DNA from 3 places in the Peribacillus sp. B2I2 genome. Region 3 is predicted to be linked to each of the others. Evidence: riboswitches for the same ligand, from Rfam matches in the RefSeq annotation. Region 3 holds a riboswitch; each other region holds the start of a gene.

Region 1 (10,174 bases), 2.1 Mb from region 3:
CTTGCTGTTACCCTTGATTATTTAGGTGAATTCATTGAAGATGAACATGAAGCAGGGAAGATGGCAGATGAGTGTATCGAAGCGATTCGCATGATTGGCAGAAATCAACTGGATTCACAGTTATCCCTGAAGTTGACCTCGATGGGCTTGGATGTGTCCGAACGGGTCGTAATGAATAACATGCGGAGGATTTTGGATGAAGCTAAAGCCCATCAGGTTTTCGTGACGCTTGATATGGAAGATTTTCCGCGCTGTCAGCCAACTTTGGATGTATTCAAAAACCTAAAGTCTGAATATAATGAATTGGGGACCGTAATCCAAGCTTATCTGTATCGGACTGAGAAGGATATTGAGGAGCTGGATGCATACCATCCGAATTTAAGACTTGTTAAAGGAGCTTATAAAGAACCGAGGGAAGTGGCTTTTCCCGAGAAAAAAGATGTGGATGAGAATTTCAAGAAAATTATCAAGCAGCATTTGCTGAATGGCAATTATACCGCAGTTGCCACACATGATGATAAAATCATCGATTTTACGAGGGACTTGGTCAAAGATCAGGGAATTCCCCGGGATCGATTTGAATTTCAAATGTTATATGGCATACGCAATGAAAAGCAGCTTGAGCTTGCTGAAGAAGGATATAAGGTAAGGGTATATGTTCCTTATGGTACGGATTGGTATGGATATTTCATGCGCCGCCTTGCGGAGAGACCGGCCAATATTGCTTTCGTTTTAAAAGGCCTATTCAAGAAATAGGAAGCGAGAGCCGCCCCGGATAAGGGACGGCTGCTCAAATTAAGAAGGATTTATTTTTTAAACTGATTGTTCTGGCTGTTCACTTTATTGATTCCATGTTGACGTTCAGCGCCAGGGCCGGCATTGCCTTTAACGCTTGCTGCACTTACGGCTGCTTTAGAAGGATTATCTTTACGCTTCATTTTATAAGTCACCTCCTGCACGGTTATTTTTTACTGAACGGAGGAGAAATAACCAAAGGAATTTGGAGAAAAAAATATTTTTTTCCTGTTTAATCATTGCGGAATTTCCAAATATATTCTATATTAGTAATAAGAAAAAATATTCAAAAAATTTTTGGGTTAAAAATGAATGAGCATTCATTCAATACATTGCGTAAGGGGGATATGAACTTGGTTCGACAAATACGAAAGGCTGCTGTTCTAGGGTCAGGAGTTATGGGATCAGGGATTGCTGCACACCTTGCTAACATCGGCATTCCGACTTTATTATTGGATATTGTACCTCGTGAGCTCACTGAGGATGAAAAGAAAAAGGGTCTTACATTAGATAATAAACAAGTGCGTAACCGCATTAGCCAAACTGCGATTACTAAACTTTTAAAACAGAAACCAGCTCCGCTTTCGGCTAAGGGAAATATTGCGTTGATCGAGGCGGGAAACCTGGAAGATGATATAAGCCGTTTAAAGGATGTCGATTGGGTCATCGAAGTGGTCGTTGAGAAACTTGAGGTTAAGCAAAGTGTTTTTGCCCAGGTTGATCAGCATCGTAAACCTGGAAGCATCATTTCATCGAATACATCCGGAATTTCAATCGAAGCGATGGCAGAAGGCCGTTCGGAGGATTTTCAAAAGCACTTCCTGGGAACCCACTTCTTCAATCCGCCGCGTTATCTTAAATTGTTGGAAATCATCCCTACTGAAGCAACTTCACCAGAAGTGCTCGAATACATGAAACGATTTGGCGAAGATGTACTGGGGAAAGGTGTCGTCCAAGCCAAGGACACGCCAAACTTCATCGCAAACCGCATTGGCACTTATGGTTTATTGGTCACTCTCCGGGAAATGCAAAAAGGCGGATATAGTGTCGGTGAAGTCGATTCGGTTACAGGACCGTTGATCGGAAGGGCAACCAGCGCGACTTTCCGGACACTTGATGTAGTTGGATTGGATACCTTTGCACATGTTGCCAAAAACGTATATGACCAGGTGGATGGAGAAGAAAAAGAAGTTTTCAAAATACCTGATTTCATGAATGAAATGCTTAAGAATGGGTGGCTTGGAAGCAAGTCAGGACAAGGGTTTTTCTTGAAAAAAGGCAAAGAAATCCTTGAATTGAATCCCGAAACGCTTGAATATGATGCACGAAAAAAATTAAAAGCGCCGTCCATTGAAATGGCTAAACAGGCCAAGGGCTTGCCAAATAAAATGAAAGCGCTTGTTTATAGCGAAGACCGTGCTGGCCAATTGCTTTGGAATGTGCTGAATCCGGCGCTTGTGTATTCTGCCCAACTGCTTGGGGACATTGCGGATGACATCGTGGCAATCGACCAAGCGATGAAATGGGGATTCGGATGGTCCACTGGTCCATTTGAAACCTGGGATGCTATAGGTGTAGAGAAATCGGTAGCCCGTCTGGAAGCGGAAGGCATCTCCGTTCCGCAATGGGTAAAGGATATGCTCGCCAAGGGAATCACTTCTTTCTATAAAGAAGAAAATGGCATAGTCCACTATTATGATAATGGTGAATATAAAGAAATTGTCGAAAATCCTAAGGTGATCAATCTTAAAGCAATCAAGAAGCAAAAAGGCGTAATCAAGAAAAACAGTGGTGCAAGCTTGATAGATATCGGCGATGGAGTGGCCATTCTTGAATTCACTTCGCCGAATAATGCAATCGGTCTGGATATCATGCAAATGATCAATGCGGCGGTCGACGAAGCGGAAGCGAATTTTAAAGGCCTTGTCATCGGAAACCAAGGCAAGAATTTCTGTGTAGGCGCCAATATTGCAATGATGTTGATGGAAGCGCAAGATGACAATATTTTTGAACTCGATATGGTCATCAGCCAATTCCAAAAGGCGATGCTGAAAATTAAGTACAGTGCAGTTCCTGTAGTGGTTGCCCCGTTTAATATGACACTTGGCGGGGGTGCTGAAGTATCCCTTCCGGCTGCGCACATCCAGGCAACGACTGAAACATATATGGGACTGGTGGAAGCTGGTGTAGGTTTGATCCCTGGCGGCGGCGGGACTAAAGAACTTTATGTCAAGACATTGAGGAATATGCCGAAGGGTGTCGACTTTGATTTACAGAAAGTGGCCAACCAAGTATTTGAAACGGTCGCCATGGCAAAGGTTTCGACCTCTGCTGAGGAAGCACGCGGGAATAATTTCCTTAATTCATATGATGGAATAAGTGTGAATGCGGATCATCAACTATATGATGCGAAGCAGGCTGTCATTTCCATGTATGAACAAGGTTATACCGCTCCTGCCCGCACAAAGATTCCTGTCGTTGGTGAAACGGGATATGCCGCACTTCTCTTAGGGGCGGAATCCATGCGCCTTTCTGGATTCTTATCCGATCATGACCTTGTCATAGCCAAAGAGCTTGCATACGTCCTGGCAGGGGGGAAACTCCCGTTTGGCACGGAAGTAGATGAACAGTATATCTTGAACCTGGAAAAACAAGCGTTCCTAAAACTGATTTCGATGCCGAAATCTCAAGCAAGGATGCAGCACATGCTCGTTAAAGGGAAACCACTCCGTAATTGATGTTTAGATGAAGATATGGCCAAACCGATAAGGAAGATTAATAGATCGATAGCTTAAAATTGAGTAAGGGGGATCCTCATGAAAGAAGCGGTAATAGTAGCTGGAGCAAGGACTCCGGTAGGAAGAGCGAAAAAAGGTTCTCTAGCTAATGTACGTCCTGATGATTTAGGGGCACTTGTTGTAAAGGAAACGTTAAAGCGTGCAGGGAATTATGAAGGAACCATCGATGACCTGATTATCGGTTGTGCAATGCCTGAGGCGGAGCAAGGATTGAACATGGCGCGTAACATTGGAGCGTTGGCAGGGTTGCCTTATACAGTACCAGCCATAACCATAAATCGTTATTGTTCAAGCGGGTTGCAAAGTATCGCTTATGGAGCGGAAAGAATCATGCTCGGCCAAAGTGATACAGTCATTGCAGGCGGAGCGGAATCCATGAGCCTTTTACCAATGATGGGTCATGTAACGCGTCCGAACGCGAAACTTGCGGAAACAGCCCCGGAATATTATATGGGTATGGGTCACACTGCTGAAGCCGTTGCAAAAAAATACGGGATTTCCCGTGATGATCAAGATGCATTTTCTGTACGAAGTCATCAAAAGGCGGCTAAGGCCATTGCAGAAGGAAAGTTTTCGGATGAAATCGTACCGGTTGACGTAACCCTTCGCTCAGTGGGTCCAGATCTTAAATTAAAGGAAAAATCATTCACATTCTCACAGGATGAGGGCGTTCGTCCGGGTACGACTGTTGAAGTGCTGAAAAAACTAAGACCTGCATTCGCTGTTACAGGATCCGTAACAGCAGGGAATTCATCACAAACGAGTGATGGAGCAGCCGCGGTCATGGTCATGGATGGGGAAAAGGCCTCGTCATTGGGGATGAAACCGATTGGTAAGTTCCGCTCCTTTGCTGTAGCGGGGGTACCGCCTGAAATTATGGGGATCGGACCGATTGCAGCCATTCCTAAAGCTTTGAAACTAGCAGGCCTTGAGTTATCCGATATTGGTTTATTTGAATTGAATGAAGCCTTCGCTTCCCAATCCATTCAAATCATTCGTGAGCTGGGGCTGAATGAAGAGATTGTCAATGTAAATGGCGGAGCCATTGCCTTAGGCCATCCACTGGGATGTTCTGGAGCAAAATTGACATTAAGCCTGCTTCATGAAATGAAGCGCAGAAACCAACAATTCGGAGTTGTGACAATGTGTATCGGCGGCGGAATGGGAGCTGCTGGAGTATTTGAATTATTAGCGTAATTCCATCCCTTCCGGAAGCTGTCAACATGCTTCCGGCGGGTTTACTTTCATTAATCACTTAGGGGGAAAAAACATGTCCAATCAAACAACAGATAACCTCATTAAAGGCGGAGCTTTTTTAGTAGAAGATATTACGTATGATCAAGTGTTTACACCGGAAGATTATTCCGAAGAGCATAAAATGATTGCCAAAACTTCAGAGGATTTCGTGGTGAATGAAATTCTGCCGCAGGTTGAACATTTAGAAAACCATGAATTCGACCGTTCTGTAAAATTACTGAAGCATGCAGGTGAACTCGGTTTACTTGGTGCTGACGTTCCTGAGGAATACAGCGGATTGGGTCTTGATAAAATCAGTTCGGCATTAATTACAGAAAAAATGGCACTTGCAGGCGGCTTCGGAATTACGCATGGTGCACACGTAGGTATCGGATCTTTGCCGATCGTATTATTCGGAAATGAAGAACAAAAGAAAAAATATCTCCCTTTACTGGCAACGGGTGAGAAAATTGCTGCGTATGCCTTAACGGAACCAAGCTCAGGTTCAGATGCTTTGGGGGCAAAAACGACTGCGAAATTGAATGCTGAAGGAACACACTATATTTTAAATGGTGAAAAACAATGGATTACAAATGCAGGTTTTGCAGATGTCTTCTGTGTATACGCCAAAATCGACGGCGAACAATTCTCTGCTTTCATTGTAGAGCGTGATTATGAAGGTGTATCAACTGGTGCTGAAGAGAAGAAAATGGGCATCAAAAGCTCATCTACACGTACATTAATCCTCGAAGATGTTCATGTACCCGTCGAAAACCTTTTGGGTGTAGCCGGAAAAGGGCATGTCATTGCTTTCAATATCCTGAATATTGGCCGTTATAAATTAGGCGTGGGTGCTGTCGGCGGATCTAAACGTGCCCTTGAGATTACAGCTGCTTATACGAATCAACGCCAACAGTTCAAAACGAAAATTTCCGATTTTAACTTGACGAAAGAAAAACTTGCAACAATGGCGTCTAAAATTTATGCAGCAGAAAGCTCTGTATACCGTACTGTTGGCCTTTATGATCAAAGGCAAAGCAAATTGACTGATGAGCAAGTGAAAGATGGGAAATCAATGGCAGCTGCAATCGCTGAATATGCAATTGAGTGTTCATTGAATAAATTCTTCGCTTCCGAAGTATTGGATTATGTTACGGACGAAGGCGTACAGCTTCATGGCGGTTATGGTTTCATGCAGGAGTATGAAATTGAAAAAGCATATCGTGATTCCCGTATTAACCGGATTTTTGAAGGTACAAATGAAATCAACCGATTGCTTGTACCGGGAACTTTCCTGAAGAAAGCACTTAAAGGGGAATTGCCGCTTCTTCAAAAGGCTCAAGGCCTGCAAGAGGAATTAATGATGATGATGCCGGAAGAGCCTGGCGATGAGCCATTGGCACAAGAAAAAATGCTTGTTAGAAACGCTAAGAAAATCGGTATTTTGGCAGCTGGCCTTGCTGCACAGAAATACGGCAATAAGCTTGATCAAGAACAAGAAATCCTCTCCAATATTGCTGATATAGCATCCCTTGCATATGCAGCTGAATCCGTGGTATTACGTACGGAAAAAGCAATTGCGGCTACAGGGCTGGAGAAGAACAAACAAAAAGTGCTTTACACGGAAATTTTCGTTCAGGAAGCTTTCAATGAAATAGAACAGCATGCAAAGGAAACGTTAATTGCGGTGGAAACAGGCGATACCCTTCGCATCATGCTTTCTTCACTTCGCAAGCTGACAAGACACAATCCAATCAATGTCATTGCGAAAAAACGTGAAGCTTCCGTTAAGGTAATCGAAACGGAAAAATATGCACTTTAAGCAATGAATCAGAATCTGTAAAGGGAATGCCCGTAAAGGCATTCCCTTTATTTCCTTTCATGAAATCGCAATGGAAATTCAAAAGACATTTCGTTGTATTGCGTGGTGAAAACGGGTATTCTATTGATAGGTGGTGAAATGATGGGCTTAACATTATATTGGTACCCAAAATGCGGCACATGCCGTAATGCGAAGAAGTGGCTGGATAATCATGAACTGCAATATGAAGCGATTCATATAGCGGAAAATCCGCCTTCGCGAACTGAAATAGAACAACTATATAAAATCAGCAATTTGGAATTGAAGAAGTTTTTCAATACTAGCGGTCAAAAATATCGGGAGCTAGGCTTAAAGGATAGGCTGAAAGAAGCTTCTGAAGCAGAGATGCTTGATATATTGTCCACAGATGGCATGCTTCTGAAAAGGCCGATTGTTACGGATGGTACCAAAGTGACGGTAGGTTTCAAAGAAGAGCAATTCGAACAGGTTTGGAACTGAAATTTTACAAAATATTTGGTTAATTCCTTACTTAAACAATAAATCTACCTTATAATGGAATAGATAAAATAAGATGTACATATGGAGGGTTTATAATGACAACAACACCAAAAGAACTTCGTTACACTAAAGAACATGAATGGGTCAAAACCGAAGATGGAACAGTGCGCATTGGAATTACAGCTTTCGCCCAGTCCGAGCTTGGGGACATCGTCTTCGTTGAGCTTCCAGAAATCGGGGATGAACTGAAAGCGAACGAACCATTTGGAAGTGTTGAATCCGTTAAGACCGTTTCAGAGCTGTATGCTCCTATCAGTGGCAAGGTTGTTGAAGTAAACGAAGACTTAAGTGACAACCCTGAATATGTAAATGAATCTCCTTTTGAAAAAGCATGGATGATCGTGCTGGAACCATCAAATAGCAGTGATATTGAAAACCTGATGAGCGCTGAAGAATATGAGAGTTTGATTAACGGTTAAAAACGAAGGAGAGGGGGGACTGAAAAGGCCTGCTCTCTTTTTCATTTTGTACAATCGCAGTTGCGCACATAATTCGTGAGATGGAGTGATGACATGGAATGGGGCGAATTCGATAAAGTGATCATTGTAGAAGGCAGTTCCGATAGAAGAAAAGTTGCCTCCGTTTTAAATGAAGATGTGGAAATTAGATGTACGAATGGGACCATATCATTAACTAAGCTTGATGAATTGGTGGATGAATTGATGGACCGTGATGTTTATCTCCTTTTTGACGCAGATGAATCAGGAGAAAAGCTCCGGAAGCAATTCCGAAGGGAAATGCCGGAAGCGAACCACCTGTATATTAATAAAATGTACAAAGAAGTGGAGAGCTCACCTGAACATCATATCGCAACTGTGCTTTTATCTGCCAATATGAATGTTAAAATGAAATTTTTAAGTCAAAGGGTGAACGACTAATTGATTCAGGAATGGAAAGAAGAAGAGTGTAAGCTTGCCGTTGAACAAGGGGAAACATTTTGCTTATATTTATATACGCCATTATGCGGCACCTGTCAGGTGGCTTCCAAGATGCTGACGATATCCATGGAACTTTTCCCGGAACTGAAGGCAGGTAAAATGAATATGAATTATGTTCAAGCTATTGCCGAATCATATGAAATTGAAAGTGTCCCGTGTTTATTGTTTTTCAAAGAAGGGCAGCTGCACAGAAAAATATATGCCTTTCAATCCGTTCCTTATTTATATGGATTGCTTAAGGAAATCAGCTGAAAAACCAATCAGAAACGGATTGGTTTTTTTAGTTGTGGACAAGTGGCGGCCAAATTGGAATTGAACAAAGAATATTCTAACAATTCATTGACTGATTAATTCTAAAATGTTATATTTTGTATTAAGAAAGCATCCTGAATTTAATAGTTCTTATCAAGAGTGGCGGAGGGACTGGCCCGACGAAGCCCGGCAACCGGTATAAATTTATATACGGTGCTAATTCCAGCAGAGTGTTAGCTCTGAAAAGATGAGGTGCGTTTTTAAAACCTCTTCTTTTGGAAGTGGTTTTTTTGTTTTGAAAGGCCCGGTTTCAATATAATTCCTACTAAATCCATAGAGAAAGAGGAGAAATAGTATGTCAGAGAAAAAGTTGCGTTTCGAAACATTGAGTGTTCATGGCGGTCTGCAAGCTGATGAAACAGGTGCACGTGCAGTCCCTATCTACCAAAGCAATGCATACTTGTTCAAAGACACTGACCATGCAGCGAATTTATTTGGCTTAAAGGAGAATGGCTATATATATACACGACTACATAATCCCACGGTCAGCGTTTTTGAGGAAAGAATGGCCTTATTGGAAGGCGGTATCGGCGGATTGGCAACAGCAAGCGGAATGGCTGCCATCTCACTGTCAATCCTGAATATTGCCGGTGCAGGGGATGAGATCGTTTCAGCCTCCACTTTATATGGCGGTACGTATAATCTTTTTGAAAACACTCTTCCGAAATATGGGATTAAAGTGAAGTTCGTTTCTCCTGATGACCCTGAAAATTTCAAAAGGGCGATAACGCCAAGAACTAAAGCCATATTTGCCGAAACAATCGGAAATCCAAGTTTGAGGGTCCTTGATATCGAAGCGGTAGCTGACATTGCCCACAATGCCGGGATACCTTTAATCATTGATAATACCTTCGCTACACCGTATCTATGCAGACCAATTGATTTTGGAGCGGATATTGTCATCCATTCCGCTACAAAATGGCTTCTGGGAAATGGAACCACTTTAGGCGGTGTCATCGTGGATGGAGGGAAGTTCGATTGGAACTCACCAAACTACCCTGGCTTTACGGAGCCTGATCCAAGTTACGACGGTCTGGTATACGCCGAGGCAGTTGGACCAGCCGCTTTTATAACGAAAGCCCGAGTGCAGTTACTTCGTGATTTAGGCCCTGCGCTAAGTGCCCAAAGCGCATTCCAGTTTACGCTTGGACTTGAAACGCTGCATGTAAGGATGAAAGAGCATCTTTCGAACACGAAGTCTGTACTTCAATATTTGAAAAATCACCCTGCCGTGACTTGGGTTTCGCATCCTTCTAATGAGGATCATCCCGATAAAGCCCTTGCGGATAAATATTTGCCCAAGGGAGCAGGATCCGTTGTGACTTTTGGAATTAAGGGAGACCGCGAAGCCGGGGCGAAACTTATCAATTCGGTGGAATTATGGTCCCATGTAGCGAATGTAGGGGATGCGAAGAGTTTGATCATCCACCCTGCCAGTACGACCCATCAGCAATTGAATGATGCAGGTCTGGCGAAAGCGGGTGTGCGTGCTGATCAAGTCCGTTTATCCATTGGGATTGAAAATGTAGAGGATTTAATAGAAGATTTGGAGCAGGCAATTGAAAAAGCGACGAATATCGTCTCCTTGACTTCTAAAACGGTTTAAGCAAAAAGTCCTGGGCATTCTTGAACTAGAAATATTATACATTGCGCTCCTTTTTTATCTATGATAAAATTTCAACATACTAAAGAACTTAATGATATACAAATATTCT
Region 2 (10,174 bases), 1.7 Mb from region 3:
GATGAGTTTTTTTCTTCTATTATAACTTTGATTTTAATTCTTCTATTTGCATTAAATGCCGTTTTTCATGGAGTCCCACGAACGGGACCCATTGCTTCAAGCTTAATTCTTTAAACAAAGGGTGGGGAAAAGACTTTTGTTCCAGATCATTTTCTTTTGCATGATCAACGACTCTTATAAAAGCTTTGCGAGATTCGGACAACTTATCCTTAACCTCATTCAAAGTTTGGAATGATTCTGACGGAATGACAAATGGCGGGGCCTGAACCTTCACTTCACGATTTAATGTAAGCTCGATCGGTTTATTAACAGCCGGAGTGCTATCGTCGCTTTTCAATTTATCGGCAATACTCTTTGTTATGGCCCGTTCCATTAAATATAAATGATCCAACACCTGAATGATGCTCCATCGTCCTGCTTCAGGATGCGCGTTCAGCTGTTCATCCGATAGTCCGTTGACCGCATTTAAAAGTTCTTCCCTGATTTTTTCATTATCATTCATCCTTAGCATCTCCTCTTATAAGCCTGGCTAATCTCCTATAATTATTCCATGACCTATATGAATGTGTAAAATAATAATACTTTTTGACAGAAACGAACCAATTAAAAGTTGTCTATTTTTTGAACAGCTCTATGATAGTCATAAAGGTAAAATTCACCTAATATAAAGGACTATCAAAATTCATCAAGGGTATTCTAAATAGGAGTGATCGCCATCATTGGAGGATACTCCATTCAGCCACAAAAGCAGATACAAGCACCCCAGATCTTTGCAGTTCTCTTCCCAACTAAAGGCCATATCAAATTCCTAGCGACTTATGCATTTTTGCTTTCATTTGAAATCATAACTTTCCAGAACCCGATTCGTAATGAGTTGATACCCTTTTTCATTCGGATGTATCTTATCACTGAAATACTCTGTTTTCTTTTTATTTTCAAAAAGATCATTTGTAGGAATGAATACCATCCTATCATCCTTTTCCGCTATTCCCTTTATTGCTTGGTTATAATCTAGAATGTGTTTTTCAAGTTTTTCATTGTCTTTAATTGGGTTATATAGCCCTACTACCAGTATATCCGCTTTATCGTTTGCCTTTATCAGTGTTGATATAATCTTATCCAGATGGTTGATATACTCCCGTTTACCATCATCGATTTTTCGGTCACTTATTTTCTCCAAGTTCCCGCCGTTACTATTGATCAAGTCATTCGTTCCAATATAAACGATGAAAGTATCGGCTTTATCAAGTTTCGTTTTAATGCGGTAATCGTCAAGCTGCTTCATTACCCCATCCGTTTCCTGACCTTTTATACCGTAATTCCAAAAACTCACTTTTTGTTCCGATTCCGGATTATTCAATTCATCCTCCAGACCGTCTACATATCCTTCCCCGTCCTTATCCCCTTTTCCATAGGTTAACGAATCTCCAAAAGCCATCACCCTTTGTACATCTTTCGCTTCCGAGGCTTGAAATTTATATGCAGCGAAACAAATTATTAGTACAATAATTAATAAACCTGCTATTTTTTTCATTTGCTTCTCCTTTTGTCTATTTACTATGAAGTATTTAATCTTTTAAATACCCAAAAATCTGTAGTCCTAACATATAAAATGAATTGTCAGATAAAGAGCAAAGAGTGTATGATAGTATAAAACTTTCAATGGATTGGGTTTCATTCACCGTCCCTTAATAAAAAAGCGGCGATACCCTTTATTCTGGAGATAGAAAATAGATAGGAGTTTAAATCATGGAAGAGCACATAGAGTTTAGAGAGGCAGAACTATCGGACTTACCCAGGATCGTTGAAATATATAATTCGACAATTGCTTCAAGAATGGTCACGGCTGATACGGAACCTATATCCGTACAATCGAGGGTTAAATGGTTTGAGGAACATGATTCAGAAAGTCGACCGCTATTTATAATTACTATAGAAGGGGAAACTGCTGGATGGATGAGCTTTCAATCGTTCTATGGGAGGCCGGCCTATAATTCCACGGCTGAAATCAGCATTTATATTGATGATTATTTCCGGGGAAAAGGAATCGGACAAATTTCGATTCAAAAGGCAATTGAAGTGAGCCCAAAATTAGGGGTGAAGACTCTATTAGGTTTCATTTTTGCCCACAATGCCCCAAGCCTGAAGCTCTTTTCCAAATTCGGGTTTGAAAAATGGGCACATTTACCTCAAGTTGCCGAGCTGGATGGCATTGAACGGGATTTGATCATTCTTGGTAAACGTGTCGATATTTAAATATATTTATTTAAAAGCTATTGCCTTGTGTAGTAGCTTTTTTCTCTGATTAAAAGAGGACGAAATGGTGAATTTAAAAATACCTATATACTTTCTGGAGGGAAAAATATTCAGATTCTCTTTTATTTGTCAACGCATTTAACAGCGCATCCAATTCTTGACTTGCTTGAACAGTTAGAAGACTTGTAAAACCATAAATTGCTGCCAATTTGATCATTTCCTCTCTCTTTTCTTCTACTTTTTCTATAGTTACCTTCCGGCAAATCATATAAACACCTCCTAATTTTTCAATATTTTTACACTTTCATCATAATGAAACTCGTAGTTAAAATCAACTATTTTACAGAAATTAAATGTGTTATTTCATAGGTTAAATGTGACAAAAAGCCTATTTCAGTCTCTAATTATGTATATTTTGTGACATCCACTATATAAACTTAAATAAAAAAAGCATCCACAAGTGTGATACATTGCGAATGCTTACTTCATATCCCTATCCCAAGAACCCAAAATATAGTCTATCGCTTACTATGTCATCCATTCCGAAGGAGACTCGTTATTAGGTCTATTTATAACAATCTTATATTCATCTTCAAGTACTTTTAACGGGGCATCGTAAAGGTGCCTTTCATCAGAGGTTTTGTATACTCCATTGGCCAATAACTCTTCAATAAGCTTTGCCTTCCTCTGTTCAATCCTCTTAAATAATTCCGCCATGTAAATGGCTCCTTTCCTAGTCATCATAGAGCCTGCTTCTAGTTGAGCTAAACTGTATTAACTGGTTTGATTTTCACCAAATTATATATACCTTTTTTATTATGTCACTAAACGTTATACCGCAAAAATAAAAGCCTCTTCTAATTCAAGAAGAGGCTGACAGTGTCCGTACGGCTCTTCTTATCTTCCAAGCATATGCTTGTTGGATTTAGCACAGTTCCCAAAATGGGTCTGCTGCCGAGGTTTCTTTGGGCCAAGTCCCTCCACCTCTCTGGATAAGAATTCAATATATAATTGATGTAGACATGATTTTATCTCAATAATCATCAAATGTCAATTACCTGGATCTCCCTTTTTTTCCGTGCCATAAAGGATTACCTCTTTCAAATACGGGTTGCATTTTCTTGTCTTTCTGATATGATGTCAGTAATTACATACAATTCACACCACTAGGGGAGTCTTTTTTAAGACTGAGATGGAATTAGTTCCGGACCCTTTGAACCTGAACCGGCTCATACCGGCGGAGGGAAGTGGATGATATCGTCCATTTACAGACTTTATCCATCTACCCCGTTCCGTATTCAGGAGCGGGTTTTTTTTATTGGGTGTAAACAAGGGGATCCATTTTAAAGGAGGATGAACAATGGAGAATACTAAATTAGAAACATTCAGTGATAGACTTCATGGACGGGCAAAAGAGATTTGGAAAAGGAACCATTCACATCCCTTTGTCCAGGCAATTGGAAACGGCACACTTCCTGAAAAGAAATTTGCCTATTACCTGAAGCAGGACTATATCTATCTCATGGATTATTCCAAGCTCTTTGCTTTAGGTGTCATCAAAGCTCATAATATCGAAACCATGGCAAAGTTTGCGAGTATTTTAAATGAAACCCTTCAAGTTGAAATGGATATCCATCGGCATTATGCTGCGGAATTCGGAATCAGCTCCAAGGAATTGGAAGATACAGAACCCACACCAACCACTCTAGCCTATACGGGTTACATGCTAAATGCAGCTCAGCATGGCACTTTGGCAGACCTGATAGCATGTCTCCTGCCATGTGCTTGGGATTATTATGAGATCGGTTTGCTATTGAAAGAACAAAATGGTGATGCATTGGAAAACAATCGCTACTCTGATTGGATAAGGTCATATTCATCTCCTGAATTCGGTGAAGCACACAAGTGGCTGATTGCTTTGTTGGAAGAATTAACAGAAGGCATGCCCGAAAAGGAACTACTTAGATTAGAAAAGCACTTTTTGGTGACTTCCCGATATGAATATTTATTCTGGGATATGGTTCAAAATGAGCAGGATTGGCCACTGTAGGTCGTTGATATGATGATGAATCCAATCAAGAAATTGACATTGACCGCCATGATTACGGCTATAACGACTTTAACCAGTTCATTTATTTTCATCCCTGCCGGATTTGCGAAAGTCTTTCCTATTCAACATCTGGCAAATGTCCTGACAGCCGTATTATTAGGACCTGCTTATGCGGTAACACAAGCTTTTTTAGTTTCCATCATTAGAAACATGTCTGGTACCGGTTCAATTTTCGCCTTTCCTGGCAGCATGATCGGTGCACTTTTGGCTGCCGTCGTATATCGAAAAACACAAAGCTTAAAATTCGCTTGTTTAGGGGAAGTGATCGGGACCGGGATTTTCGGGTCCCTAGCCTGTTATCCACTTGCAATCCTCCTATTGGGAGAAAAAGCTGCTCTTTTTGGTTTTTTACCAGCTTTTATGCTTAGTTCATTCGCAGGTGCGATTTTAGCTTTCATATTACTTAAAATACTTCTAAAAAATAATTATATGAAGGGGTTTTTTTATGAAAACAGCATTAACCATCGCAGGCTCTGATTCAGGGGGCGGTGCTGGAATACAAGCGGATTTAAAAACATTTTCTGCACATGGGGTCTTTGGAATGTCAGCAATCACAGCCGTAACCGCACAAAATACAATGGAAGTGCGTTCAATTCAGGCCATCGATACAGCTATCATTTCTGATCAAATTGCAGCCATCTTTGAAGATATTCGTGTCAATGCAGTAAAAATAGGTATGCTTGGATCTAAAGAAATAGTGGAAACAGTTGCTGCGTCCCTTAAAACATTCTTACCTGACATCGTTATCCTTGATCCTGTCATGATTTCCAAAAGCGGCCACCATTTGCTGGACGAAAAAGCCGTCTCTGCCTTAAAAACGGAATTGCTTCCGCTTGCAACACTTGCAACCCCAAATGTACCAGAAGCGGAAGTTCTTACTGGCTTGTCGATTCGAACGAAACAAGATTTTTACAGGGCATGCATATCCATACAAGAACTGGGCCCTAAAGCCGTTTTACTTAAAGGGGGCCATGCAGCGGGAAATCCAAATGATCTCTTTTATGATGGGACTGACTTCCACTGGATAAAGGGAGAACGCATTCATACAAAAAACACACATGGTACAGGCTGTACCCTGTCATCCGCCATTACATCCAACCTGGCAAATGGACTGACATTGCTGGAGTCGATCGAACAGGCCAAGACCTATATTTCTGAAGCCATTCGTAATAGCTTTTCAATCGGTAAGGGTCATGGACCTGTCCATCATTTTCATTCATTTTCAAAAAAAGAACGGAGTGAATTAATATGAAGGTTTCTGCAGCCGATTTATTCGTGAAGGTAAGAGAAAGAAAACCACTCGTTCACCAAATCACCAACTTTGTTACGGTCAACGACTGTGCAAATGCCACCCTTGCCATCGGTGGTTCGCCTGTTATGACATCGAGCCCAAGAGAAGTGGCGGATATGGTCAAATTAGCCGATGCATTGGTCCTTAATTTCGGTACGATTGATGATAAAGCTTTGGAAGCAATGGAGATTGCCGGTAAGACGGCAAATGCCCTGGATATCCCGGTCATTTTGGACCCGGTGGGAGTAGGTGCCACCGCCTATCGGACAGAGCAAGTCACAGAACTCCTACGTAAGGTTAATTTCCAAATCATTCGCGGAAATGCGAGTGAGATCCATCGATTGATGGGTGGGGATATCGTTACACGGGGGGTGGATTCGGGGGAACTTACTATTAGCAATGCTGAGCTGGCTGCACAAGCGGCAAATAAATTGAATAGTGTCGTCGTAGTCAGCGGAGCGAAGGATGCTGTTAGTGATGGAAAACATACGTCCATAATCGACAACGGGAACCTCCTTTTAACAAATGTTACAGGTACCGGATGCATGGCCACTGCTCTTATCGGTACCTTTTCCGGAGTCACGGACGATTTCTATGCTGCTGCAGTTGCCGGTATCTCTACCATGAGCATTTCAGGGGAACTGGCTGCTGCAAAACTTCAAGAAGATGAAGGAACAGGCACGTTTCGTGTGAGATTAATCGATGCCATATCAAGAATGAATAAGGAAACCTGGATGCATGAGGTGAAAATAAATGAAGAAATCCAAAATTGATTTAAGTTTATACTTAGTTACGGAAGAGTCCATAGCAATAGAAGTTTTGACCAAAATCATTACAGAATCGGTTTCAGGAGGAGTCTCGATCGTACAACTTAGAGAAAAAAACAATTCCTCCCTTTCCTTTTATAAAAAAGCTTCTGCATTAAAACAGTTATTGAACGAGCTGTCCATTCCCCTTATCATTAACGACCGGGTAGATATAGCACTTGCTGTTGCAGCTGACGGAATTCATATTGGGCAAGATGACCTTCCACTGCCTGTCATCAAACAAATGGTTCCTGACGATATGATTATCGGGGTATCAGTCTCCACTCTTGAAGAAGCAATCGAAGCCGAACGAAATGGAGCAGATTATATCGGAGTCGGTTCCGTTTTCCCTACGAAGACCAAACAAGATGCAACGCTAATGGCAATTGAAGATCTGGAGGAAATTTGCCGCAGCGTTTCGATTCCAGCCGTTGCCATCGGGGGTATAACTGCCGATAACATATCCTCTCTTTCTGATAGCGGGCTATCCGGTACGGCAGTCGTTTCAGCCATCATGAATGCTGATAGTCCGAAGACTGCCTCCGAATTCCTCTTAAAAATAATAAAAGAATTTAAATGACGAAATGAGGGGACTGAATTCAGTCCCCTCCCTTTTGTTTATGTCAAAACGGTATTCTTAGTTTCCTTCCCAAAAGCTACAGCAACGGCCCCCACTAGAATAGCAATTGTAAATATGGTGAAAATCGTTGAAATCGGAGTATCGGCAGCAACTAAATACCCTACAAGCAATGGACCCAGGACACCGCCAATCCTGCCGATGCCAGCAGCTAAACCAGCACCTGTGCCACGAACTGCAGTTGGATACTGCTCAGGTGTATACGCATAAAGCGCACCCCATGCCCCTAGGTTGAAGAAAGATAGGAACATTCCAGAAACTATCAGTGGTGCCAACCCCTCTGCCGATCCAAAGAAAAAGGCACTGATGGCCGTTCCGATTAAGTATGTGATCAAAACGAATTTACGTCCCATCTTCTCTATCAGCCATGCAGCTGAAAAATAGCCTGGAAGCTGTGCAAGTGTCATGATCAAAACATATTCAAAACTTTGAATCATACTGAATCCTTTTAGGACCATCACACTTGGCAGCCATAAAAACATCCCATAATAAGAAAAGACCACGGAAAACCACAGAATCCACAGCACAAGGGTTTGGCGGGAGTATTCCTTTTTCCAGACACTTTTCATATTGCTTAATACAGATGGTCTCTGCTTTTTTTCAAGTTCCGTATACTTCGGTGAATCCGGCAGTTTCAAGCGCAGATACAGTGCATATAAAGCGGGAACGGCGCTCAATAACAATGCAACCCGCCAACCATAAGCAGGAATGATGAAATAGGAAATGAGTGCTGCCAATATCCAGCCAACTGCCCAAAAACTTTCAAGAAGAACGACCACCCTTCCCCTTTTACTAGCTTCAACACTTTCAGAGACCAATGTCGAGGCAACAGGAAGTTCTCCTCCGAGTCCCATTCCAATCAAAAATCGCAATATCAAGAACAAGCTGAGTGTACTGACTGCTGCAGACACGCCACTTGCAATTGAAAACAATAATAAAGTAATGATAAAGACATTCTTCCGTCCGACCTTGTCAGCCATTGCACCAAAGAAAACGGCTCCAACAGCCATCCCTATAGAGTTTATGCTCCCAATCCAGCCAACCTGTTCACTGGTTAAGTTCCATTCTTGTTTCAAAGCAACAATAATGAAAGAAAGCATACCGACATCAAGTGCATCGAACATCCATCCAAGACCCGCAACACCAAGTAATCTACGCTGCGATATCGTTTTCGCATTATTTCCCATATATTCCTCCTGATGAACTTTAGACCTTCTAGTTATTTTATCCTTATTCATTTTAACTATTAACTTTCATTTTTGCTATAGTAATTACACATGTCATGACAAAAAAACACTTCATTTTTAAAATGATAAAGAAATCTTGGATATTCTGTCGAATGTTATAGATTGAATATTCCCTTTTTTTCATTTATCATAAAAATTGGCATAAATCATAGCGTTATCAATAAGTCATCATGTTTTGCCCAAGTTAATCATTTTATTCAGGAGGGTAATTATGACAAATCTAACGTTAGAAGTAAGTGGAAAGCTACAAAAATTTTTAACAGGACCAAAAAAGCTCTATATTAATGGTCAGTTTGTGGAAAGTGCTTCAAAAAAAACCTTCTCCACTCCTAATCCTGCTACAGGACAAAAACTTGCCGATGTTTATGAAGCTGATAAAGAAGATATCGACTTAGCCGTCAAAGCTGCACGCAAAGCATTCGATGAAGGTCCTTGGTCAAGGATGAGCGCGGCTGCACGCAGTAGGCTTATGTATAAACTTGCCGATTTAATGGAAGAAAATAAAACTGAACTTGCTCAATTGGAAACGTTGGATAATGGAAAACCAATCAGTGAAACTACCAATGCCGACATTCCTTTAGCTATAGAACATATGAGATATTTTGCTGGCTGGTCCACCAAGATTGTTGGACAGACCATTCCGGTAAGCGGAAATTACTTTAACTACACAAAACATGAGGCTGTTGGTGTTGTCGGCCAAATCATCCCATGGAACTTTCCGCTTCTTATGGCAATGTGGAAACTGGGAGCGGCACTTGCTACAGGTTGTACGGTCATATTAAAGCCTGCTGAGCAAACACCGCTTTCCGCGCTTTACCTGGCTGAATTATTGGCTGAAGCCGGTTTCCCTGATGGGGTCGTCAATATCGTTCCCGGTTTTGGTGAAACCGCTGGACAAGCACTTGTCGACCATCCTCAAGTAAATAAAATTGCATTTACAGGTTCGACCGAAGTTGGAAAATTGATCATGCGCTCCGCTTCATATTCATTGAAACGGGTCACATTGGAACTTGGAGGGAAATCGCCAAACATCATCCTACCTGATGCAGATTTCTCAAAAGCCATCCCTGGAGCTTTGAATGGGGTCATGTTTAACCAAGGGCAGGTATGCTGTGCCGGTTCAAGGGTTTATATTCAAAAGAAACATTATGATAATGTTGTTGCAGATATGGCCAGCCATGCAAAAAACATAAAACAAGGGGCAGGATTGGATCCAAGTACACAAATTGGACCGCTTGTTTCCCAGGAGCAGCAAAATCGGGTAATGGGCTATATTGAAAAAGGGAAAAACGAGGGTGCGGAAGTTCTTGTCGGCGGAAATAAACCGGGTGAACAAGGTTACTTTGTTTCTCCTACTATATTCGCTGGTGTCGAAGAGGATATGACGATAGCTAAAGAAGAGATTTTCGGGCCGGTTATTGCGGCAATGCCTTTCGAGGATTTAGATGATGTCATCAACCGTGCAAATGCCAGTGAATATGGATTGGCAGCCGGCTTATGGACAAGCGATATAGCCAATGCCCATTATGTTGCAGGAAAACTCCGTGCCGGAACAGTGTGGGTGAACTGTTATAACGCGTTCGACGCAGCTTCCCCATTCGGCGGCTACAAACAATCCGGAATCGGACGTGAAATGGGATCTTATGCACTTGACAACTATTCAGAAGTGAAAAGCGTCTGGATCAATTTGGGTAAGTGATTTTTGACTATTAAGAAAGAGGGTCTCAAAGAGGCCCTCTTTCTTTCAGTACATTGATTCACTGAAGCGAATTATTAAATTATTCAAACCTTTTAATAATCTTTCCTTCTTTAGTTTTGGTAAAATGC
Region 3 (10,174 bases):
TTTTTAGAATCGAAAAGAAAAGATATTGAATCGAATTTAAAACCCCTGAATACTAAATCAACAAATTAATCAAAGGGAAAGGAAGTAATCGGCATGCGAAAGCAAAATGCAGGAATACATCATATAACCGCAATTGTAGGCAATCCTCAAGAGAATGTGGATTTTTATGCTGGAGTATTAGGAATGCGTATGGTGAAGAAAACCGTTAATTTTGATGATCCAGGCACCTATCACTTATATTTCGGAGATGAATCAGGTTCACCGGGTACTATCATCACTTTCTTTCCTTGGCCTGGGGCATACCGAGGGACAATTGGCTCTGGACAAGTGGGGATTACGACATATGCCATTCCGGAAGGTTCAATGGGCTTCTGGGAAATGCGTTTGGGTAAATTTAATATAGACTTTGAAAAGTCATCACGTTTCGGTGAGGAATATCTGAAATTCCAAGACCCACATGGTTTACAACTTGAACTGGTTGAGCGTAAAGAAGGTAAAAATAGCGAGTGGTCATTCGGCGGTGTACCAGCTGATAAGGCGGTCAAGGGATTCGGCGGTGCTGTATTATTTACGTCAAAACCGATCAAAACGATGGAAATATTAGAGGAAGTGATGGGCCTTCAAAAGATCGGGGAAGAGGACGATTTCATCCGCTTCAAATCCACATCGGACATCGGAAATTTAATAGATGTTAAAAAAAACGTTTTGCCAAATGGGAAAATCGGAGTAGGAACTGTCCATCATCTGGCATGGCGTGCAAGCGATAATGAAGATCATAAAGAATGGAGAGAACATATCAGTAACAATGGCTATGGCGTGACCCCATTTACAGACCGTCAATACTTCGATGCCATTTATTTCCGGGAAGATGGAGGCATACTCTTTGAAGTTGCCACAGATCCACCTGGCTTTGCTCATGATGAGACGAAGGAAACGATGGGTAGTAAATTGATGCTGCCGCCATGGCTGGAAGAAAAAAGGGGAATCATGGAGAAAACGTTACTGCCGGCAGTGCCGAGAGTACTAGAGGAGGATAAATGATGAAGCATATTTTTCAAAAAGGAAGTAATCCAGAAGCTCCGTTACTTTTGCTTTTACATGGTACTGGAGGAACGGAAACAGATCTCTTGCCATTATCGGAAATGGTTTCACCGGGTTCATCCGTATTGAGCGTACGGGGAAATGTACTTGAAAACGGAATGCCTCGTTTTTTCCGCCGGTTAGCTGAAGGGGTTTTTGATGAAGAAGATTTGATTTTCCGTACGAATGAGCTTAATGACTTCTTGGAACTAGCGTCCGGACAATATGACTTCGACCGTGACAGAGTGGTAGCATTAGGTTATTCTAATGGTGCAAATATAGCGGCAAGTTTGATGTTCCATTTCGAAGGGGCACTACAAGGAGCGATTCTTCATCATCCAATGGTGCCTAGACGCGGGATTGCTATGCCGTCACTCTCAGAAATACCTGTATTTATTGCTGCAGGTAAAAACGATCCGATTTGCCCGGCAGAAGAAACGGATGAACTTAATCAACTTTTATTGCAAGCTGGTGCTTCGGTGGAAGTTCACTGGGAAAATTACGGTCATCAGTTAACACGTTCAGAGGTCGAGGCAGCAGGTTCATGGTTTCATAAGAACTTTATATAAGAATGAAAGAGGGAATGAAGATGATTTCAGTAAATCCTGAAAGTCTGACTGAACGGGAAAATTATAAGTTTTTGACTGGAAGCATTATACCGAGACCCATAGCTCTGGTTACGACACAATCCGAAACCGGTACCATCAATATAGCGCCGTTCAGCTTTTTTAACATAGTCAGTTCCAATCCTCCGATGATTTCCATTTCTGTTCAACGGAAAGAAGGAGTTTCAAAGGACACTGCCCGAAATGCAATTCAATCAGGGGAATTCGTTGTTCATATCACTGATGAAAACAATGTTGCTGATGCAAATCGAACGGCCAAGGAACTCCCATCGGATGAAAGTGAATTGGGCCTGACCAATTTCACGACGGCTGTTAGTGATAAGGTATCCGTACCAGGATTGCAAGAAGCGAAGGTACGCTTTGAATGTAGATTAGAGCATGCGATTCCATTGGGAGGTTCCCTAGATAAACCTGGTTGTGATTTATTGATAGGGAAAATAGTCTGCTATCATATAGAGCAAGATATTTACCATAATGGCCGAATTGACCAGAATGGGCTTAAACCTGTAGCAAGATTAGCGGGTCATACTTATACAAAACTAGGGGAATTATTTGAAATGGAACGACCTTAAGTGATAAGAAAGAAAAAAAGGCGTCATCTTTTAAGATGTCGTCATTTTTTTATATCAAAATTATTCCCGGTTAGCATTATCTGCAATTCTAATACGGTGAGCGACTGTACCAAAACAAGCAATCATGCCGGAGGTGACAAAATCGTCTGAATGTAAAGGGAATTCTTTATATTCCAAAACAAAACTTGACAATTTTTTCATAGATTGATAAAGTTATAAAAAATTAATTTCTTATCCAGAGAGGTGGAGGGACTGGCCCTATGAAACCTCAGCAACAGGTCCGCTAAGACACTGTGCTAATTCCAGGGGGTGAAACCTTGATAGATAAGACCGTACGTTTCGTTTTTATTTGTCAGTAGCGCACTCTTTTTAGAGTGCGTTTTCGTTTTTTCTGGATGCAGGATAAAGGAGAGTATGAATGGAGAACAAAAGGAAACAAGAATTTCAAAGGGAAATGAAAACACGGCATTTAATCATGCTATCGCTTGGCGGGGTGATTGGAACAGGTTTGTTCTTAAGTTCGGGTTATACGATTCAGCAGGCTGGCCCGTTTGGCACCATCCTTTCGTATCTGATTGGAGCATTAGTGGTTTATCTAGTCATGCTATGTCTAGGTGAACTGGCAGTACATATGCCCGAGACAGGTGCGTTTCATAGCTACGCAGCCAAATACATCGGACCAGGGACAGGGTTTACAGTAGCCTGGTTATATTGGCTAACCTGGACTGTTGCACTAGGTTCGGAATTCACGGCTGCAGGATTGTTGATGCAGCGATGGTTTCCATCAATCAATGTCTGGATATGGAGTGCTCTATTTGCCATATTGGTTTTGGCATTAAATGCTTGGACCGTTAAGTTTTTCGCTGAATCCGAATTTTGGTTTGCGTCTATAAAGGTAATTGCGATTGTGATATTTATTATTTTGGGAGCAGCGACAATGGTAGGTTTTATTCCAATGACTAACTCACAATCAGCACCGCTATTTTCCAATTTTACAAGTGCAGGTTTATTTCCGAATGGTGCTTTTGCCATTATAATGACGATGCTTGCGGTGAATTTCGCATTTTCTGGAACTGAATTAATCGGAATTGCAGCTGGAGAAACTGTGAATCCAGAAAAAACGATACCAAAGGCAATCCGCATGACATTATGGAGATTGATCATCTTTTTTGTAGGAACCATCGTTGTATTATCCGCATTATTGCCTGTTTCGGATGCAAGTGTATTAGAGAGCCCCTTTGTTGCAGTACTTGAACGAATTGGAGTGCCATATGCAGCGGATATCATGAACTTTGTTATTTTAACTGCCATTTTGTCTGCTGCAAACTCAGGTCTATATGCCTCTTCCAGAATGCTTTGGTCCCTTGCAGATAAGAAAACGATATCACCTATATTTGCAAAATTAACAAAAAGAGGTGTTCCGATAAATGCAGTCATTTTCAGTATGTTGGGTGGTGGTTTAGCCTTGTTTTCGAGTATTATTGCACCGGATACGGTGTATATCGTCCTTGTATCCATTTCGGGTCTAGCGGTGGTTGTAGTTTGGATGAGTATTAGCGCTTCACAGTTCCTATTCCGAAGACGTTTTATAAAAGAAGGAAATTCAGTAAATGATTTGGCTTATCGTACACCATTATATCCGTTCGTACCAATCGTTTCTTTCATGCTCTGTCTTGCTTCTTGTATAGGAATTGCCTTTGACCCTACACAACGGATAGCACTTTATTGTGGTATTCCATTTATTTTGTTTTGCTATGGAACTTATTATATTACACAATCTTCAAAGAAAAGAGGAGTAAAATCATGAAGAATAAAATAAACCCAATTGACGCTATTTTACGAGATCATTCAGTCATGATTCTGGACGGAGCTCTAGCTACAGAGCTTGAGCGGTATGGATGTGATTTGGACGATCCCCTGTGGTCTGCACGAGTATTACTTGAAAATCCAGAAGTGATTTATAAGGTTCACTCTGCTTATTTTCGTGCTGGAGCGGACTGTGCGATAACTGCAAGCTACCAAGCCACCGTTGAAGGTTTCTCCCTGCGTGGGATACAAGAAAAAGAGGCCATGGAGTTAATTCGGAAAACGGTGTTACTCGCAAGGAAAGCAAGGGATGATTATTGGAAGGATGAAACGCAAACAAATAGACCCAAGCCATTGGTTGCTGCATCAGTTGGACCTTATGGGGCCTACCTTGCAGATGGTTCAGAATATGTAGGAAACTATGGTGTTTCAGATGAAACCTTAGTAGAATTTCATCGCCCAAGAATATCAGCTTTGATTGAAGCAGGTGCTGATCTCTTAGCATTTGAAACGATTCCATCCCTTCAAGAAGCAAAAGTATTGGATTCATTATTGAAAGATTATCCAGAAGTGTATGCTTGGCTATCCTTTTCCTTGAAAAATGAGAAAGCGATAAGTGACGGTACATTGCTGGAGGAGTGTACGAGGTTGTTTGAGGAAAATGAGCAAATTGCAGCGATTGGCATTAACTGTGCACCAGTATCAGTTGTCACGGAAGCTATCAATGTGTTGAGTGCAAACACGAAAAAACCAATTATTGTTTATCCGAATTCTGGTGAAACTTATAATCCGGATACCAAAACATGGCATGGTCAAGAATCTTGTAACAAGTTCGACCTGAAATCCGAAGAATGGCACCATGCAGGGGCACGTTTGATTGGAGGTTGCTGCAGAACGGCACCTCATCATATTGAAGAGATTTCAAGAAAGTGGCGACCATCCGAGGTGGTATCCTCATAGCCTTTTTTCTGGATTTCAAACTGTTTTTATAAGCTATGTAAGAAGTGGGGAAACCCTCCCTCTCGTCTTGTCAAAAATAAAAAGAACAGGAATCGTCTTAATCAGGCGGTTCCTGTTCTTTTTGTCTCTTTATTCAGATTTGAGTTATTGAAAGGAAAGGGAGAATTGCTTATTGTTTCAAGGGGCTTCTGAAATAAGTGATTCGTTTCATGTATGCCCTTGACCGAATTGCGCCTACTTAACGGTGGTTGCAGATCTTGCCGCTTGATTGCTTGGATCATGATGTACAATTAGACGAATATTGAACGAGAAAGGAGGGATTTGGAAATATTAGGTGCTATCTCTCGGGATTTAGAGAGTAATGTATCCGATTTTGCGCAGGTTCAGATTCACCTTTACTTTTTTAGCCAAACTGCTTAAGGCAACAATGTAAAACAGCCTTCATTAAAGCAAGAAGCAATGAGATGTGAGTCAACCTAGAATGAAAGTTCCTTATTGACAAAATGATTCACGATCAGTAAAAAGGGAAATTAAATCATATTTTTTTTACGCTTGGGAAAACTAAACAAACAAGAATAGAAAGGAGAGAATGAATATGAGTCGTGGTAAAAATTTTAATCACAAAGAAAAAGGACATCCAGGGAATTTACCTAATAATAGAATAAGCGAAGAGAAAGAACACAGTCGACAATATGAACAGATAGAGGATATTGTCACACATGAAGCTTTTAAAAATCGGGAAAAAGAAGACGAGATGCCTTAATTTATTGGGAAGCAGTATATAGTTTAGTCATTTTTTAAATATGCTCATAAGATAGTACTAGCAAGGTATTGCAATTTTATTGTTTGCTTAAGCAATTTCCCATTCTTTTAAGGCTTATAAAATTTCGCTTTCCGAAAAACAGCACATGAATAATAACGTATGTTCCACTTCATGATGATGGTTCCACCATTCAGCTTCGTATTTTCTTTTAAAGATTTCATTAATTTCCATATATGAGATTGGGAAAAAACCATGAGCTTTGCTATGGTTTTTTCTGTCATTGCAAATAATAAAGAGGGAAAGTAGGAGTGATTAAATGTAAATAAGCGAAAAAATCGAGGGAAAACGGAAGAATTACAAAAAATTCTGTTAAATTTTTTTTGTAAGAAGAGTGGAAAACAGGATAAAAATAATGGAGGATCTATGATAAGACGACTTTCTTCTATTAAATGATAAAAAACCTCCAACTTACTTTCTTGGGACATTGGTTTATTACAGAGCCCAGACCAGTTAGTAGTATAATCTATTTGTACACATATTATCTTGTCATAAAAAAATAGCGATCATTTTAGTCATGGAAGTGCGAACTTCAATAACGAGGACAACTTATCCTAACAAAAGTTAAGGGAGTTCATGTTCTTAAAGAATCTATCAAGCCTACCATATCTTAATTTTCCAAGTAAGTTAAATTCCAACTATCAGGAGATAGTGCAATAAGTCCACTTTATAACTATAAGACCCTGCTTTATGTCAAACGGTTCTGTCCCTCATAAATGTTTCAGGAAAATAGCAATTTGATTTCGTATTTTTGTTGCTAAATGAAAGGTTATATCAGATTCCACTTACCAGAACTTAGCCCAATGGCTCTTTTGTTTTATTAAGTTTATCTCGATTTACTTCCACTTCTCGCTTAGCTCTAATAAAAGCAATAAATTGAATCGTTTCTTCTTCAGAAAGAGAAATTCCATCGACAGAAAGCTTCATATTTGATAAATCGGTTAATTCCAAGACCTGAAGTGATTCTGTGGAAACCTCTTTAGGCAGAGAAGCTGGATAATCTACTCTACCTAGAAGATAATCGGTGGATGTATCATATAAGCCGGCTAATAAATTAATCGTTTCTAATGAAGGGCGGCGGTGGCCCGATTCGTAACCTGCATAGGTACTCTTGGCGATTCCGAGCCTGTCAGCCGTATATTGCAAAGACCACCTTTTGCACTTCCTTAATGTAGTTAATCTATTTAATATCATTTTTATTACTCTCCTTTTATATAAATCCATTATACCATCATATGACAATAAAGTGTACGCGTAATGAATAACTTTAGCTTGATTTCACACTTGAACAGAACTATAATTACATGTGATGTACGCGTAACATGAACATTTACAATGAATACATCCTTTCTGAGATGCTTAGAATGATTGGGATACAGGGAGGCTTTATAGGGGGTAGTAAATTGGAGAAATTGAATTCAAAAATTAAGAAGTTGATGTTAATTACTACCGGTGGTACAATTGCATCGTTAGAAGGGGAAAATGGACTGGTTCCAGGGATGAAAGCTGACGAAATTTTAGGTCACCTTCCGGGATTAGATGTATGTCAGATTGATAGTAAGCCTTTGATGAATATCGATAGTACAAATATGCAGCCGGAAGATTGGACAGAAATGGCACAATCCATCCATGAGCACTACCATGATTACGATGGCTTTGTGATCACCCATGGGACAGATACGATGGCTTACACTTCAGCTGCGCTCTCATATATGTTACAAGATTTAGGGAAACCAGTTATTATTACAGGTTCTCAAATCCCAATTGCCTTTAAAAAGACGGATGCCAAAAGAAATATCTCTGATGCGATTCGGTTTGCTTGTGAAGATATTGGAGGCGTATATGTAGTTTTTGATGGTAGAGTCATCCAGGGTACAAGGGCCATTAAATTGAGAACGAAAAGCTATGATTCGTTTGAAAGTATTAATTATCCTTATATTGCTTCCATATCAAAAGATAAAATTGAGTATCTTAAGCCAGTTCAATCAACAAAGAATAAGGAAGCCAAGTTAGATGCTTCCATTTGTACTGATGTTGCTTTGGTTAAGCTATATCCGGGGATTAAGCCCGAATTCTTTGATTTTCTGAAAAATCAATACCGGGGAATTGTAATTGAAAGTTATGGGAGCGGAGGTATTCCGTTTCAAGGAAGAAATATTTTAGAGAAGTTGAATGAGTTGGTCGAGTGTGGAATATCCATTGTCATTACTACCCAATGTTTAGAGGAAGGGGAGGATATGGATATATACGAAGTGGGACGAAAAGTAAATAAGAATGTCATCATTCGTTCCAGAAATATGAATACAGAAGCCATCGTTCCTAAGTTGATGTGGATATTAGCAAAGACACAGGATCCCAAAAAGGTGAAGGAATTGATGGAAACACCGATTGCAGAGGACATTACATTCTAGAACAAACAAAGGGGCAAGAGGAAATGTTGATAGATGAGAGAACATACCGAATTGAAAAAGACTTTCTTGGGGAAAAGGAAATTCCAGCAGATGTTTATTATGGAATACAAACTTTACGCGCTGTAGAAAATTTTCCGATTACCGGTTATAAAGTCAATGAAGAAATGATCCGTGCACTTGCTATGATAAAAAAAGCAGCCGCTTTAGCAAATATGGATACCAAACGCTTGTATGAAGGTATTGGAAACGCTATCGTTAAAGCTTCAGATGAAGTGATCGATGGAAAGTGGCATGAATATTTCATCGTTGACCCAATTCAAGGCGGCGCGGGCACTTCGATGAATATGAACATTAATGAAATCGTTGCCAACCGAGCGTTAGAACTTATGGGACACAATAAAGGTGAGTATGTTCATGTTAGTCCAAACAGCCACGTTAACATGTCACAATCGACGAATGACGTATTTCCAACTGCCATTCATTTATCAACACTACGACTATTAGAGCAGTTAATACAAACAATGACAAAGATGAGTACGGTCCTAAAGAATAAAGCAAAACAATTTGATCATGTTATCAAAATGGGTCGCACACATCTTCAGGATGCAGTGCCAATTCGTCTCGGGCAAGAATTTGAAGCATATAGTCGCGTATTAGAGCGGGATATAAAAAGAATCAGTCAATCACGTCAACATTTATATGAAGTGAATATGGGAGCAACTGCAGTTGGAACGGGATTAAATGCAGATCCGCGTTACATTGAAAATGTTGTTAAGTATTTAGCTGAAATCAGTGAATTGCCACTTGTCGGAGCAGAACATTTAGTAGATGCAACCCAAAATACGGATGCATATACTGAAGTTTCAGCTTCATTGAAAGTATGTATGATGAATATGTCTAAAATTGCTAATGATTTACGTTTGATGGCTTCAGGACCAAGAGCGGGATTAGGAGAAATCACTCTTCCAGCTCGTCAACCAGGTTCATCCATCATGCCAGGAAAAGTAAATCCAGTAATGCCAGAATTAATTAATCAAGTCGCTTTCCAAGTGATCGGGAACGATAATACGATATGCTTAGCATCAGAAGCGGGGCAACTAGAGTTGAATGTAATGGAGCCAGTGCTTGTATTCAATTTATTGCAATCTATCAGCATTATGAACAATGCTTTCAATGTCTTTACAGATTATTGTTTAGAAGGCATTGAAGCGAATGAGCAACATTTAAAAGATTATGTCGAACAAAGTGTTGGAGTGATTACAGCGGTCAACCCGCACCTTGGTTACGAAGTGGTTTCACGTATTGCGCGTGAAGCGATTTTAAAAGGAAAATCAGTTCGCGAACTTTGTTTACAGTATGATGTGTTAACTGAAGAAGAATTGGATTTAATTTTAAATCCTTATGAGATGACAAAGCCTGGTATAGCAGGTGCATCTCTTTTCGATCGGGAATAACCAGTAAATTTGTAGAAGACATTAAACTATATAATTTTGTTGGTATGACTATGCCTATTGGACCATTGGTTTATAGGCATAGTTTTTTATTGTATAATAATATTTTAATATGAAATTTTGCTCATTCATACGCACACCTGCGTGCGAAGATAAAAAAACCGAATATTCAGATTATAAATGAGGCTTGTAAGTTTATTTTGTGGTATTTTTGGCTATTGTCCTAAAAAATTAACCCCCTTAGAAATACATCTAAAGGGGAAGCTTGAGCTAAATGTTTCCTGTATTAGCCTTTTACTACTTCCTGTCCACGAACATTCCATGTAAATGCAAAAACCACTACTGCTAGAACACAAGAAATTGTTATCAATGTAAAGCCTGCATTCCAACCTGCAAAGTCCACTACATATCCCATAATGGCATTAGCCGCTACTGATCCACCTAAATA

Evidence for each region. Region 3 has a riboswitch for S-adenosylmethionine ahead of mmuP (S-methylmethionine permease). Riboswitches for the same ligand answer to the same signal wherever they lie in the genome.
Region 1: another riboswitch for S-adenosylmethionine. It lies ahead of ABIE66_RS25670 (O-acetylhomoserine aminocarboxypropyltransferase/cysteine synthase family protein); the one in region 3 lies ahead of mmuP (S-methylmethionine permease).
Region 2: another riboswitch for S-adenosylmethionine. It lies ahead of ABIE66_RS07070 (Fur-regulated basic protein FbpA); the one in region 3 lies ahead of mmuP (S-methylmethionine permease).

What each region holds. Positions count from the first base shown of each region.
Region 1 covers NZ_JBGCCB010000001.1:5,132,560-5,142,733, reverse strand. Annotated here, with positions in the region: gene ABIE66_RS25715 (proline dehydrogenase family protein) at 1-756, shown strand, start outside; gene ABIE66_RS25710 (YuzL family protein) at 807-938, opposite strand; gene ABIE66_RS25705 (3-hydroxyacyl-CoA dehydrogenase/enoyl-CoA hydratase family protein) at 1,149-3,533, shown strand; gene ABIE66_RS25700 (acetyl-CoA C-acetyltransferase) at 3,612-4,790, shown strand; gene ABIE66_RS25695 (acyl-CoA dehydrogenase family protein) at 4,864-6,651, shown strand; gene ABIE66_RS25690 (arsenate reductase family protein) at 6,793-7,149, shown strand; gene gcvH (glycine cleavage system protein GcvH) at 7,245-7,628, shown strand; gene ABIE66_RS25680 (toprim domain-containing protein) at 7,722-8,087, shown strand; gene ABIE66_RS25675 (thioredoxin family protein) at 8,088-8,399, shown strand; SAM riboswitch class I at 8,547-8,653, shown strand; gene ABIE66_RS25670 (O-acetylhomoserine aminocarboxypropyltransferase/cysteine synthase family protein) at 8,755-10,065, shown strand.
Region 2 covers NZ_JBGCCB010000001.1:1,382,388-1,392,561, reverse strand. Annotated here, with positions in the region: gene ABIE66_RS07090 (DinB family protein) at 20-502, opposite strand; gene ABIE66_RS07085 (DUF459 domain-containing protein) at 833-1,534, opposite strand; gene ABIE66_RS07080 (GNAT family N-acetyltransferase) at 1,750-2,256, shown strand; gene ABIE66_RS07075 (aspartyl-phosphate phosphatase Spo0E family protein) at 2,330-2,524, opposite strand; gene ABIE66_RS07070 (Fur-regulated basic protein FbpA) at 2,785-2,973, opposite strand; SAM riboswitch class I at 3,151-3,255, opposite strand; TPP riboswitch at 3,415-3,519, shown strand; gene tenA (thiaminase II) at 3,617-4,306, shown strand; gene thiW (energy coupling factor transporter S component ThiW) at 4,322-4,843, shown strand; gene thiD (bifunctional hydroxymethylpyrimidine kinase/phosphomethylpyrimidine kinase) at 4,812-5,618, shown strand; gene thiM (hydroxyethylthiazole kinase) at 5,615-6,430, shown strand; gene thiE (thiamine phosphate synthase) at 6,411-7,043, shown strand; gene ABIE66_RS07040 (MFS transporter) at 7,082-8,287, opposite strand; gene ABIE66_RS07035 (aldehyde dehydrogenase family protein) at 8,559-10,046, shown strand.
Region 3 covers NZ_JBGCCB010000001.1:3,071,205-3,081,378, reverse strand. Annotated here, with positions in the region: gene ABIE66_RS15145 (ring-cleaving dioxygenase) at 1-69, shown strand, start outside; gene ABIE66_RS15140 (ring-cleaving dioxygenase) at 94-1,041, shown strand; gene ABIE66_RS15135 (alpha/beta hydrolase) at 1,041-1,649, shown strand; gene ABIE66_RS15130 (flavin reductase family protein) at 1,670-2,278, shown strand; gene ABIE66_RS15125 (hypothetical protein) at 2,339-2,479, opposite strand; SAM riboswitch class I at 2,507-2,609, shown strand; gene mmuP (S-methylmethionine permease) at 2,697-4,085, shown strand; gene mmuM (homocysteine S-methyltransferase) at 4,082-5,044, shown strand; gene ABIE66_RS15110 (hypothetical protein) at 5,640-5,807, shown strand; gene ABIE66_RS15105 (helix-turn-helix domain-containing protein) at 6,660-7,058, opposite strand; gene ABIE66_RS15100 (asparaginase) at 7,289-8,275, shown strand; gene aspA (aspartate ammonia-lyase) at 8,299-9,729, shown strand; gene glpT (glycerol-3-phosphate transporter) at 10,013-10,174, opposite strand, start outside.